2 linked regions of the Rhizobium sp. N324 genome follow. The protein of the gene in region 1 interacts with the protein of each later gene in a pairwise test. Links are inferred from orthologs where the notes say so. Each region holds a gene or a part of one and is shown on either strand. Other genes may lie near its edges.

The links.
Region 2: the proteins of rlmB (region 1) and AMK05_RS10880 interact in binary tests that used the Escherichia coli proteins (3 or more experiments, as listed by UniProt). The link is inferred for Rhizobium sp. N324 from one-to-one orthologs.

The regions. Positions count from the first base shown.
Region 1 is NZ_CP013630.1:1,786,724-1,794,475, forward strand. The notes cover bases 3,025-5,924. They hold rlmB (23S rRNA (guanosine(2251)-2'-O)-methyltransferase RlmB), read right to left. Parts: upstream 4,970-5,924; coding sequence 4,079-4,969; downstream 3,025-4,078. Other genes in these bases: AMK05_RS08550 (hypothetical protein), read left to right, coding at 3,025-3,322; AMK05_RS08555 (AprI/Inh family metalloprotease inhibitor), read right to left, coding at 3,349-4,041; AMK05_RS35155 (hypothetical protein), read right to left, coding at 4,966-5,142; tuf (elongation factor Tu), read left to right, coding at 5,705-5,924. In the rest of the region: AMK05_RS08530 (hypothetical protein), read right to left, coding at 1-314; AMK05_RS08535 (NAD kinase), read right to left, coding at 319-1,092; AMK05_RS08545 (hypothetical protein), read left to right, coding at 1,508-1,849; AMK05_RS35145 (hypothetical protein), read right to left, coding at 1,919-2,056; AMK05_RS35150 (hypothetical protein), read right to left, coding at 2,223-2,381; more of AMK05_RS08550, read left to right, coding at 2,588-3,024; more of tuf, read left to right, coding at 5,925-6,880; AMK05_RS35955 (hypothetical protein), read left to right, coding at 7,085-7,219; AMK05_RS08580 (NAD-dependent epimerase/dehydratase family protein), read left to right, coding at 7,389-7,752. UniProt on the Escherichia coli protein: Specifically methylates the ribose of guanosine 2251 in 23S rRNA.
Region 2 is NZ_CP013630.1:2,250,882-2,256,304, reverse strand. The notes cover bases 2,427-5,423. They hold AMK05_RS10880 (bifunctional ADP-dependent NAD(P)H-hydrate dehydratase/NAD(P)H-hydrate epimerase), read right to left. Parts: upstream 4,663-5,423; coding sequence 3,190-4,662; downstream 2,427-3,189. Other genes in these bases: AMK05_RS10875 (P-II family nitrogen regulator), read left to right, coding at 5,006-5,344; AMK05_RS10885 (DUF72 domain-containing protein), read left to right, coding at 2,427-3,183. Outside these bases: excinuclease ABC subunit UvrA, read left to right, coding at 1-2,306; more of AMK05_RS10885, read left to right, coding at 2,377-2,426. UniProt on the Escherichia coli protein: Bifunctional enzyme that catalyzes the epimerization of the S- and R-forms of NAD(P)HX and the dehydration of the S-form of NAD(P)HX at the expense of ADP, which is converted to AMP.

The sequences.
Region 1 (7,752 bases):
GTAGAAGCGATCGTCGGGCCGGTCTCGGTCTGGGCAATCTGCTGCAAATAGACCTTCGAGGTCCTGTCTGCTTGGCGCACGGCAAAGAGCTTGTAGTAGCCGTGGCGCTGCGTGGCCTTTGCCTGCGGGTTGGCAACGCTCTCGGCGGCTGTCGGCGCCCGCTCGACATCAGGTGCGTTGCCGTCATCCTCCCAATAGCCGGTGCTGGTTGCGAAAATAACCGATGCCGGCAGGATGGCGTCCTGCGCCGGCAAGGCTGCGGCCGACCATCCGATGAGGAAACCGGTGGTCATCAATATCCGTCGCATTGCCATCGTCTTAATCCTTGAACTGCTCGGCGAGAATACGGTCGGACCAAGAGCGGTCGGGATCGGAAAGAATGCGCGCCGTCATATGCTCCGACTGGGCGATGCGGACATGCAGCACCGATTTGACCTCGGTATTGTCGGCCACCGCATTGACCGGCCGCTTCACCGGCTCGAGCACGTCGATATCCACCGTCACCTTGTTCGGCAGCAGTGCGCCCCGCCAGCGCCGTGGCCTGAAGGCGCTGACCGGCGTCATGGCGAGCAGCGGCGCCTCCAGCGGCAGGATCGGGCCATGGGCGGAAAGATTATAAGCCGTCGAGCCGGCAGGGGTCGCGACCATCAGCCCGTCGCAGATCAGCTCCTCCAGGCGCACGCGCCCGTCCACCGTCACTCTCAGATTCGCCGCCTGATATGACTGGCGGAAAAGATAGACCTCGTTGATGGCGAGCGCCGTCGAATTGGTGCCGTCGGCATTGGCCGTCGTCATCTGCAACGGCCGGAAGACGTTTTCGACGGCGTCGCAGATGCGCTGCTGAAGCTGGTCGGTGCGATAGTCGTTCATCAGGAAACCGACCGAGCCGCGATTCATGCCGTAGACCAGCTTGCCGGAGTTCATGGTGTTGTGCAGCGTCTGCAGCATGAAACCGTCGCCGCCGAGCGCGACGATGACATCGGCATCGTCGGCCGGCACGTCGCCGTAGATGCGAATCAACTCCTCGCGCGCGGCGAGCGCCTCCGTCGTCGGCGAGGCGATAAAGGAAAGAGTCTGAAATGAACGGCCCATGCAATGCCCTTTGTGAAGCTGCTCTAGCTAACGGATAAAGGGCTGGCGCGACAAGGACGTTTTCTATCGCCAGGCGTTTGAGCGGCAGCCGACCTGTCCGCACAGACACGAATTTTCCTTTACAGAACCTTAGAATCTGCTAGTTGGGCACCTGTTGCCCTTGTAGCTCAGTTGGTAGAGCACCTGATTTGTAATCAGGGGGTCCCGGGTTCGAACCCTGGCGGGGGCACCATCTTTTTCCGCGTCATATCCCTGCCCAGACGATCGCTATGGTTCGACGTCGCTTAGCTCGATCGCACCGGCAGATTTTTTCAGCCATCGCACATCGCTTGATGAACCTTGTCTGAAGGGCTGCTTCAGCGCCAATTCAGCCGCGCGGGTTTAACTTCGCCTCATCATCAATGAGGAAGCAGCCATGAAGCTCGCACATCTCTTTTTCGCCGCAACCATATCTGTCGGTGCGGCTTTGGCATCCGTCGCCCCGGCAACCGCCATGCCCGTCGACCGGCCGGCGGTGTCGGCCCAAGGCGATATCGTTCAAATTCGTGATGGCTGGCGCCATGATCGCGGCGGTGACGACCGTGGCTGGCGTGATGAGCGTGACGACCGTGGTTGGCGCCATCAGCGCGATTGGCGCCGGTCCGACTGGCGCGGTGATGACTGGCGCTGGCGCCGGTGGCGTGCCGAGCGTTGGCAGGAACGCCGTGAGTGGCGCCATCGCGATCGTGATATGCCTTTCTGGCTCTACCGCGGCTGACGCCAACAGCGTCTGTTGCGCGTCCGAGACGCGCGGCGAGAGAACGGCCCGGATCATCCGGGCCGTTTTTTAATGACTGACGGGTTCGTTGACGCTTGCCTCGAGCTTGCTGCCGTTGCCGGTCTGGCCGGCGCCCGACGGCGACAGGATTGCGATGCTGAGCACGGAGGCGACCATGAAGGCAACGACGGCAATCATTATGCGCATAGGCGTTCAATCCTCGTTCAGTGGGGATTAACGCGCCATTGTCGTCCGCGTTCCTGTCAGGGCTAAAGCGCGCCGCATCGAATTTGATTCATGCTACGCGCTTTAGCCTTTTGTTCTTATGCATGTCGTTACTCCGGAACCGCTGCACACTTCCGGTCGACATGCATTATTGCATCGTCCCCGGCGTCGCGGGGCCGGGTGCCGTCGGCGACAGGGGATCGGGCTGGTGGACCGGATGCGAGGTGTCCACCCAGATGATGCTGAGGATGATCCCGACGAAGACCGCGATGAAGAGGATACCGAAAATCAGCGGTCGAATAGCCATGATGGGGATCGTTCCTTCTTGCTTCCGACCGGTCGTTGCAATCGGTCATCGCCCGATCATAATGCTCCAGGAGGTCTTTCCAAGGCAAAATCGAATTTCTCCGGCATCGCTCGAGCCTCGCTGGGCTATCGCAGGCCTCCGTTTTCCATCTGTCGCACCGGGTTGAACTGTGTCAGGGATGCCTGAAACAGTTGGGGACGGACGTCATGAAGCGCATGGTTACAGCATCGGTCATTGTCGCGGCATTCGTCTCCGTCGCCGGAGCCTCGGAAAATGCGGCCGCTTTCGACAAGCCGATAAAAGTCGATGTGGTCGCGTTGCCGAAGGATGAGCTCAATCCCGATGCGAAACCGAAGATCACCTGCAGCCGCTATCCCACCTTCATGGTCAAGGTGGTCGATCTCGGTGAAGTCGGCGCCGAAAAGCTGGCACTGCTTGCCGCCGATGCGCCTTGTGAGCGCACAAGCGAGCGCGAGCGGGTGATCGCCGACGATACCGCCGGCTATCTCATGGGTGTCAGCGGTGGTTTCGTCTTTTTCCGGGCGGCGGACGGGTGGAACGGCGGACTGCCTTTCGTCGTCTACGATGCGGCGACGGGTGAGAGGCTGCTCGACGATTCCCTCGAGGGCGACGATTTTGCCGCGATAAGGAGCGGGAAGGGGGAGCTGACCCTCGATTTCCGCCGCGTCTACACGGCGTCCTGTTCGCTCTATCCGGAGCGTGCTGCCTGTGCGAAGACGATCGCCGCCGACATTGGCCTGTCGCAACTGCCGGATTGCACCGCCGCCTACAAGGCGGAAATCAAACGCAGCCCCGACCATGCCGGCGAAATCGACAAACTGCCGAGCGTGATCGTCTATCCCGTCGAACTGACCTATGCGGCGGGCGACACTTCGCGCCGTGCGTTGGAAGGACCGACGGCCTGCCGCGTACCGGACTGACCGGCGTGTTGGCGGTTGCGTTCGAATCATTGACGCACGAGCGACAGCGGCTTGCCGCCTTCTTCCTTCGATTTGTCGAAATTGCCGTCGGCGCGCATGTCGAAGCCAAGCGATGAGCCGTCACCGCCCATCAGCGTCAGGCCGAAACCTTCGATATGCCAGACCGCGAGTTTCAGCCCGGAGACTTTGGCGGCGCAGTCGCCGGACAGCGACAGCGGCGCATTGCCGTCCGCATCGGCATGGCCGTCGAGCGTCACCCCGCAAAGCCTTTCGCCGTCCGGTCTTTGCATCGTCCATATCCCGGCAAGGCTGCTGACGCTCGGCAGGCGATCGATGCCGTCAGGCGCGGCGATCAGCAAAAGCGGCGTACCGTCCTGCGTCTTCAGCGGCGAGCCCTCGTTTTCGACGAAACGGGCGAGCACCTTGCGCGTCGCATCGATCAGGATGACGCCGCCATTGCCGTCGAAATTCCAGGCAGCGGCTTCGGCAAGAGCTGGCAGCGGCTTGGTGCAGGCGGCCTGGCCGGACAGCGAATGACCGCCGATCGCCATGTCGGTTTCGAGCGTCATCCGGCATCCCGCGCGCCCATCTTCCGGAGCGACGAGATAGGTTCCGGCCTGCGCTTTAAGGATATCGGGATCGATATCCTGCCCATACGTCTGACCGCAGACGAAGAGGGCGGCTGCGGAAGCCGCGAGCCGAAAGACGAAACGGATCATGACAGTCCCCCTTGTCGCTGCCCGCATGCGGACCGGCCTATGCCTTCAGGTAAAGCTGCGCCGCATAAAGCGCAATTGCCGCAGCATTCGAAACGTTCAACGATTTGATGGCGCCAGGCATGTCGAGACGGGCAAGCGCGGTAACGGTTTCCCGCGTCTTCTGCCTGAGCCCCTTGCCCTCCGAGCCGAGCACCAGCGCCACTTTCTCGCCAGAGAAGGTGCCCTCGAGCGGCGCCGGTCCTTCCGAATCGAGGCCGATGGTGGAGAAGCCGAGCTTGTGCAGTTCACCGAGCGCATCGGCGAGATTGGTCACCTGTATATAAGGTATCAGTTCCAACGCGCCGGAGGCGGATTTGGCAAGCACGCCTGACTCTGTCGGACTATGTCTCTGGGTGGTGATAACGGCACCGGCATTGAAGGCGACGGCCGAGCGCATGATCGCGCCGACATTGTGCGGATCGGTGACCTGATCGAGAACGAGCAGGAGAGGGCTGTCCTTCAGGGCTTCGAGCCGGCGCACCGGCAGCGGCCGTGTTTCCAGCATGACGCCCTGATGGATCGCCTCGGGGCCGAGCACCTTGTCGATATCCTGCGGCGAGACGATCTCGAAGGGAATGCCGAGCGCTTCGGCGTCGACTTCGAGCCGCGCCAGCGCGTTCTGGGTCACAAAAAGCTTAATCTTCTTGCGCTCGGGATTGTCGAGGGCGGCGCGCACCGTATGCAGGCCGTAAAGATGCACCTGGTCGGGCGCCAGCGCCGGTGGCTTCCAGTCGTCGCCGCCGCGCCTGCGCTTCTGCGGCTGAGGCGTCGGAATCTCGCCGCGTTCACGCTTGGCGTCACGGTGGGCGCGCCGCAGCGTGGCGTAATGCGTATCCTTGGCCGATGGGTCTGTCGCGGCCTTGCCGCCGGGTTTTTTGTCTTTGCTCATGCGGCTTTATAGCCATGGCGCTCGCCGCCGCATAGGCTTTCTTTCATATGCCGGCTTTCGGCGGCGAATGAAATTTTTCGTGTTTTTTCCGTGGTCATCGTGTTGACAGACTGAAATGCTCCGGTCATATACGCGGCGCAGACGACGGGCGGCAACGCTTCGAAGTCTGACAAACTTGGTCTTCTAGATCCGGACGAAAAACTGGAGAGATGCCCGAGTGGTTAAAGGGGACGGACTGTAAATCCGTTGGCTCAGCCTACGTTGGTTCAAATCCAACTCTCTCCACCATTCGTCATCGGATCGGACCAACCCCGCGGGTATAGCTCAATGGTAGAGCAGCAGCCTTCCAAGCTGAATACGCGGGTTCGATTCCCGCTACCCGCTCCAGTTCTCAAAAGCTCAATTCAAGTGACTGGCGCCGCGGCGATCAATTGCCACGCGGATGTTTCGGATGACGCCCGGCGACAGCTTGTCATCGGCCGACAGGCGAGGGCCCTCGGTGCCGGGCGCGGCCGCTCATCTCCGCCAGCCCACGCGATTTTATCCAAGCATTTCAGTGATTTTCGATAGGGCCCCGGCGAATCATCTTGCAGGCGGCGAATTGTCCCCCATATGCGCTGTCACACCAAGAATGGCGTCTGCAATTAAGTCTTGCGCAATTTCGCCGAAAGCCTTAAACGGCGGCACTAAACCGGTTCGCCGGGGCCCACCATTTCGTTCACAGGAAGCATTCAAATGGCAAAGAGTAAGTTTGAGCGCAACAAGCCGCACGTCAACATCGGCACGATCGGCCACGTTGACCACGGCAAGACGTCTCTGACGGCAGCGATCACGAAGTACTTCGGTGAGTTCAAGGCGTACGACCAGATCGACGCTGCTCCGGAAGAAAAGGCCCGTGGCATCACCATTTCGACGGCGCACGTCGAATATGAGACGCCGGCCCGCCACTACGCGCACGTCGACTGCCCCGGCCACGCCGACTACGTCAAGAACATGATCACCGGTGCTGCCCAGATGGACGGCGCGATCCTGGTGTGCTCGGCCGCTGACGGCCCGATGCCGCAGACGCGCGAACACATTCTGCTGGCCCGCCAGGTCGGCGTTCCGGCGATCGTGGTGTTCCTGAACAAGGTCGACCAGGTTGACGACGCCGAGCTTCTCGAACTGGTCGAGCTCGAAGTTCGCGAACTGCTGTCGTCCTACGACTTCCCGGGCGACGATATCCCGGTCGTCAAGGGTTCGGCGCTGGCCGCTCTCGAAGATAGCGACAAGAAGATCGGCGAAGACGCGATCCGCGAGCTGATGGCTGCGGTCGACTCTTACATCCCGACGCCTGAGCGTCCGATCGACCAGCCGTTCCTGATGCCGATCGAAGACGTGTTCTCGATCTCGGGCCGCGGCACGGTCGTGACCGGCCGCGTCGAGCGTGGCATCGTCAAGGTTGGCGAAGAAGTCGAGATCGTCGGCATCCGCGCAACCTCGAAGACGACGGTGACCGGCGTTGAAATGTTCCGCAAGCTGCTCGATCAGGGCCAGGCCGGCGACAACATCGGCGCACTGGTTCGCGGTGTGAACCGTGACGGCGTCGAGCGTGGCCAGATCCTGTGCAAGCCGGGCTCTGTCAAGCCGCACAAGAAGTTCATGGCGGAAGCCTACATCCTGACGAAGGAAGAGGGTGGCCGTCATACGCCGTTCTTCACCAACTACCGTCCGCAGTTCTACTTCCGCACGACGGATGTGACCGGCATCGTGACGCTGCCTGAGGGCACGGAAATGGTTATGCCGGGCGACAACGTCACGGTTGCCGTCGAGCTGATCGTTCCGATCGCGATGGAAGAAAAGCTGCGCTTCGCGATCCGCGAAGGCGGCCGCACCGTCGGCGCCGGTATCGTCGCTTCGATCGTCGAGTAATCCTGGGATTACCCGCAATTCAGGAAAAACCCCGCTGGAAACGGCGGGGTTTTTTCGTTTTGATGCCTATTCGGGTGTTTAACAGGTGTTGTAAAAATATCGTTAAATTAGCCCGTCACAGTATTTTGTTCATCTCACATTCAGAAACCGGTTGTGATTGGTTCATTTTAGTCCAGACTCCTTCATGCAAAGAGGAGAGCCCGGATGATTCCAAAGGCCACATTCGCTGCGACGATATTCGCAATGTATGTTTTCACGATGTTTTTCATCGCTGCCATTCCGCAGGAGGTTGTTCAGGCAGCCGGCGTGCAGATTGGCGAGGTAAGTGTTGTTAAGTGATGATTAGCGCAGTTCCTTAAGGGGCTGCGATGATCGGAAATGATCGGCCAGGCGCTCCCGGATCGGATGCTCTTGGCGACGCGGGGGTGAACCCTTGCAGGACGCTCGCTTGCTCTTCGCGCGGAAGCGTCTAACTATGCCTCCGATTTGATGACGCGGAGGATATTCCATGAAGAAGCGAATTCTGTTCACGGGCGGTTCGGGCAAGGCAGGTCGCCATACCGTGCCGTGGCTGGTCAATGCCGGTTACGAGGTTCACAACCTCGATCTCGTGCCGCTGGACAGTCCCGGCGTCACCAATCTCATTGCCGATATCACCGATAGCGGTCAGGTCTTCAACGCGCTGTCGATGCACCGCGATTTTCCCGATCTCGATGCGGGCAGGGGCGTGCAGTCCTTCGATGCCGTCGTGCATTTCGCCGCCATCCCGCGCATTCTGATCAAGCCCGACAATGAGACTTTCCGCATCAACACGATGGGCACTTATAATGTCATCGAGGCCGCGGTGAAGCTTGGCATCAGGAAGATTATCG
Region 2 (5,423 bases), 460 kb from region 1 along the record:
TGGTCGACCGCATCGTCGTGCGCTCGGATGTCTCGGCCCGCCTGGCCGACAGTCTGGAAACCTGCCTGAAGCTCGCCGACGGGCTGGCTGTCGCCGAATTCGCCGACAAGCCGCTGCCGCCGGAGGAGACTTCGGCCGGCGGCTCGGCCAACAAGTCGCTGAACGAGACGCATGAGCGCGTGCTGTTTTCGGAGAAATTCGCCTGCCCGGTCTCCGGCTTCACCATTCCCGAGATCGAGCCCCGGCTGTTCTCCTTCAACAATCCCTTCGGCGCCTGCCCGACCTGCGACGGCCTCGGCGCCCAGCAGAAAATCGATCCGGATCTGATCGTGCCCGAGCCGGAACGGACGCTGCGCGACGGCGCGATCGCCCCCTGGGCCAAGTCGACCTCGCCCTATTACAACCAGACGCTTGAGGCGCTCGGCAAACATTACGGCTTCAAGCTCGGGACGCGCTGGAACGATCTTTCCGACGAGGCCAAGGATGTCATCCTCAACGGCACCGACGACAAGATCGAATTCCATTATGCCGACGGCGCCCGCTCCTATACGACGCAGAAGAATTTCGAAGGCATCATCACCAATCTCGAGCGGCGCTGGAAGGAGACCGATTCCGCCTGGGCGCGCGAGGACATCGAGCGCTTCATGTCGGCGGCCCCCTGCCCGTCCTGCAACGGCTTCCGCCTGAAGGCGGAGGCCTTAGCGGTGAAGATAAACACGCTGCATATCGGCGAAGTCACCGGCATGTCGATCCGCATCGCCCGCGACTGGTTCGAGACGCTGCCGGCCAGCTTCAATGCCAAGCAGAACGAGATCGCCGTGCGCATCCTCAAGGAAATCCGCGACCGGCTGCGTTTCCTCAACGATGTCGGCCTGGAATATCTCAGCCTGTCGCGCAACTCCGGCACGCTGTCTGGCGGCGAAAGCCAGCGTATCCGGCTGGCCTCCCAGATCGGCTCGGGGCTGACGGGCGTGCTCTACGTGCTCGACGAGCCGTCGATCGGCCTGCATCAGCGCGACAATGCCCGACTGCTCGACACGCTGAAGCACCTGCGCGACATCGGCAACACCGTCATCGTCGTCGAACATGACGAGGATGCGATCATGACGGCCGACGACGTGGTCGACATCGGCCCAGCCGCCGGCATTCACGGCGGCCAGGTCATCGCCCATGGCACGCCGCAGGATATTATGGACAATCCGCAGTCGCTGACCGGAAAATATCTGTCGGGCGAACTCGGCGTTCCCGTTCCCCACGAGCGCCGCAAGCAGAAGAAGGGCCGCGAGATCAAGGTGGTCGGGGCGCGCGGCAACAATCTGAAGAACGTCACGGCGGCAATCCCGCTCGGCGTGTTCACCGCGGTGACCGGCGTTTCCGGCGGCGGCAAATCCACCTTCCTGATCGAGACGCTGTATAAATCAGCGGCAAGGCGGGTGATGGGCGCGCGCGAAAACCCGGCCGATCACGACCGCATCGACGGCTTCGAGCATATCGACAAGGTGATCGATATCGACCAGTCGCCGATCGGCCGCACGCCGCGCTCGAACCCGGCGACCTATACCGGCGCCTTCACGCCGATCCGCGACTGGTTCGCCGGCCTGCCGGAAGCCAAGGCGCGCGGCTACCAGCCGGGCCGCTTCTCCTTCAACGTCAAGGGCGGACGCTGCGAAGCCTGCCAGGGCGACGGCGTCATCAAGATCGAGATGCACTTCCTGCCGGATGTCTACGTCACCTGCGACGTCTGCCACGGCAAACGCTATAACAGAGAGACGCTCGACGTCACCTTCAAGCAGAAGTCGATCGCCGACGTGCTCGATTTGACCGTGGAGGAAGGCGTCGATTTCTTCGCGGCAGTACCCGCCGTGCGCGACAAACTGCAGGCGCTGAAAGATGTCGGCCTCGGTTATATCAAGGTCGGCCAGCAGGCCAACACGCTTTCCGGCGGCGAGGCGCAGCGCGTCAAGCTCGCCAAGGAACTGTCGAAGCGCTCGACGGGACGTACGCTCTACATTCTCGACGAACCGACGACCGGCCTGCATTTCCACGACGTCGCCAAGCTGCTCGAGATGCTGCACGAACTGGTCAACCAGGGCAATTCGGTTGTGGTGATCGAGCACAATCTCGAAGTCATCAAGACGGCCGACTGGGTGCTCGATTTCGGCCCGGAGGGCGGCGATGGCGGCGGCGAGATCGTGGCTTTCGGCACGCCCGAGGCGATCGTCAAGGAGAAGCGCTCCTACACCGGACAGTTCCTCAAGGAATTGCTGGAACGGCGGCCGGCCAAGAGGGCGGCTGCGGCGGAATGACGATGAGGCCAGCCTCGCCCGAGGATCTGGAAACGGTCACGACTGAATGGCTGCCAACTGGGAGGACGACATGACGAAATCCGGCACTATCCGCACCGGCATCGGCGGCTGGACCTTCGAGCCCTGGCGCGGGCATTTCTTTCCCGATGACCTGAAGCAAAAGGACGAGCTGAATTATGCCAGCCGCCAGCTGAAGGTCATCGAGGTCAACGGCACCTATTATAGCACCCAGAAACCGGCGGTCTTCGCCAAATGGGCAGCCGACGTGCCCGAGGGTTTCATCTTTTCGCTGAAGGCCACGCGGTTCGTCACCAACCGGCGGGTCCTTGCCGAAGCTGGTGAATCGATGGAGCGGTTCCTGTCATCTGGAATCAGCGAACTCGGCGATCATCTCGGGCCGCTGCTCTGGCAGTTCGCGCCGACGAAGAAGTTCGATCCGGACGATTTCGAGGCCTTCCTGAAGCTGCTGCCGGAAAAGCAGGACGGGCTGGCGCTTCGCCACGTGGTCGAGGTGCGCCACGATTCCTTCAAGGTGCCGGAGTTCGTGGCGTTGCTGGCGAAATACGGCGTGGCGCCTGTTTGCGCCGAACATTTCGAATATCCGATGATCGCCGACGTGACGGCCGATTTCGTCTATGCCAGGCTGCAGAAGGGATCGGACGACATAACGACCTGCTATCCCGACAAGGACTTGAAGGCCTGGGCGGACCGGCTCGACACCTGGGCCGAAGGCAAGGTTCCCGACGATCTGCCGTTGATCGACGGGGAACGCAAGGTCAAGGCCGAGCCGCGCGACGTCTTCGCCTTCATGATCCATGAGGGCAAGGTGAACGCGCCGCATGGGGCGATCGCCCTGCAGAATTTGCTCCAGTCATAAGTCGAGCTAAAGCGGCAGTACCGCTAGCGCAAGCTCTTCCGCCGTCAGGCCCTTGCCGGCGCGTTGCCCTGCCTCTCCGTGCAGCCAGACGCCGGCAGCCGCGGCCTCGAAGGCCGGCAGGCCTTGGGCGAGCAATCCGCCGATGATGCCTGCGAGCACGTCGCCGGAACCGGCAGTGGCAAGCCAGGCGGGAGCGTTGGTGTTGATCAACGCGCGGCCGTCCGGCGCGGCGATGACGGTATCGGCGCCTTTATAGACGATCACGGCGTTGGCGCGGCGGGCTGCGGCCAGGGCCTTGTCCACCTTCCCAAGCGCATCGTCGCCGCTAATATCGGGAAAGAGCCGCGAAAATTCGCCCTCGTGCGGCGTCAGCACCAGCCGCGGCTTACCTTGGAAAAGATCGAAAAGCTGTTGCGGATCGTCCTTGAACGAGGAGATGCCGTCGGCATCGAGCACGAGATGGCGCTCGGCAAGGGCCGCGACGAAAGCGCGCGCCTTGACGCCGATGCCGAAACCGGGACCGAGAACGAAGGTCTGCAGCCGCTTGTCGGCGAGCCAGTCTTCAAAGTCGGCCGCGTCGTCGATTGCATGCAGCATGACGGCGGTGAGATGGGCGGCATTGGCAGCCATCGCCGCGCGCGGCGCTGCGATCGTCACCAGGCCGGCGCCCGCCTTCAGGCCTGAGGTCGCCGACATGCGCGCGGCCCCCGTCTTGTCGGCCTCGCCGGAGAAGACGACCAGATGGCCGCGCTTATATTTGTGGGTTTCCAACCGTTCGGCTGGCAGCACGGCTTTCCAGGCGTCCGGCCTGTTCTCGGCGATGACGCCGTTCGCCTCGGCCCGGATGATGCGGGCGGGAATACCGATGTCGAAGACCTCCAACTCTCCGCACAGCTCCCTGCCCGGCATCAGCAGATGGCCGGGCTTGCGAGTCATGAAGGTGATGGTGTTGCAGGCGCGGAAGGCGGCGCCCAGCACCCGGCCGGTGCGGCCATCCAGGCCGGAGGGCAGATCGATGGCAAGCACGGGAAGACCGGCCTCGGCGACCCGCTCGATCACCCTGCGGACATCGGCCGGCACCTCGCGGCCGAGCCCCGCGCCGAACAGGCCGTCAATGACGACGTCGCCGCTTTCGGGACTATAGAGGTGCAGCGGCTCGCCCAGCAGCGCGCATCCGGCTTTCGCGCGGGCCGCATCGCCCTTCAGTCTGGCGGGATCGCCAAGATGGAAGAGCGCCACCAGAGCCCCACTCTCCTGCAGATGCCGTGCAGCGACATAGGCGTCGCCGCCATTGTTGCCAGGCCCGCAGAGCACGACGAAGCGCAACGCTTCGGGATGAAGGCGCAGGGCGACGGCCGCGGCCGCGGCACCTGCTCTTTCCATCAAGGCGAAGGAATCGATGCCGGAGGCGGCAGCGGCAGCGTCGACCGCAGCCATCTCGGCAGGTGTCAAAAGAAGGTCGGACAGCTGGTGACTCATTGGCCTATTCAATCAAAAAACGCCTAAAAAACAACCGCCTGAAACATCAAAGAAAAGAACCTATTTTGTGCATTTGCCTATATTTTCATCTTGTCGAGACATAGTTGCGCGACTCCTTAAACTAAGGTTTTTTTCGATTTTCGATAGGATTTTGATCGAAGGACAGAGTTTTCCAGCTGATTTGTCACCAAATCGACATCAGAATCTCCCCAAATGCAGCGGTTTCGGCAAAATCCGCGATTTTTTTTAAGAAGATGGATTTCAAACTGGCACGATATCTGCATCATATCCGGCGAGCGGGAAAATTCCTGCCATAACGGGAGAAGCGGAGAGACATTTTCTCATGAAAAAGATCGAAGCGATCATTAAGCCTTTCAAGCTGGACGAAGTGAAGGAAGCTCTTCAGGAAGTCGGCCTGCAAGGCATTACGGTCACGGAAGCCAAGGGCTTCGGCCGTCAAAAGGGTCACACGGAACTTTACCGCGGAGCCGAATACGTCGTCGATTTCCTGCCGAAGGTGAAGGTCGAAGTCGTACTGGCCGACGAGAACGCGGAGGCCGTCATCGACGCGATCCGCAAGGCGGCGCAGACCGGCCGTATCGGCGACGGAAAAATCTTCGTTTCCAACGTCGAAGAGGTTATCCGTATCCGCACCGGCGAGACCGGCATCGACGCCATCTGACCCACTTTGCCAAGCGCGCAAAGTTCGATACGGTCAGCGCAGCTATGTATTGTCATCGTAAATCGGAGGAAGGTATTTA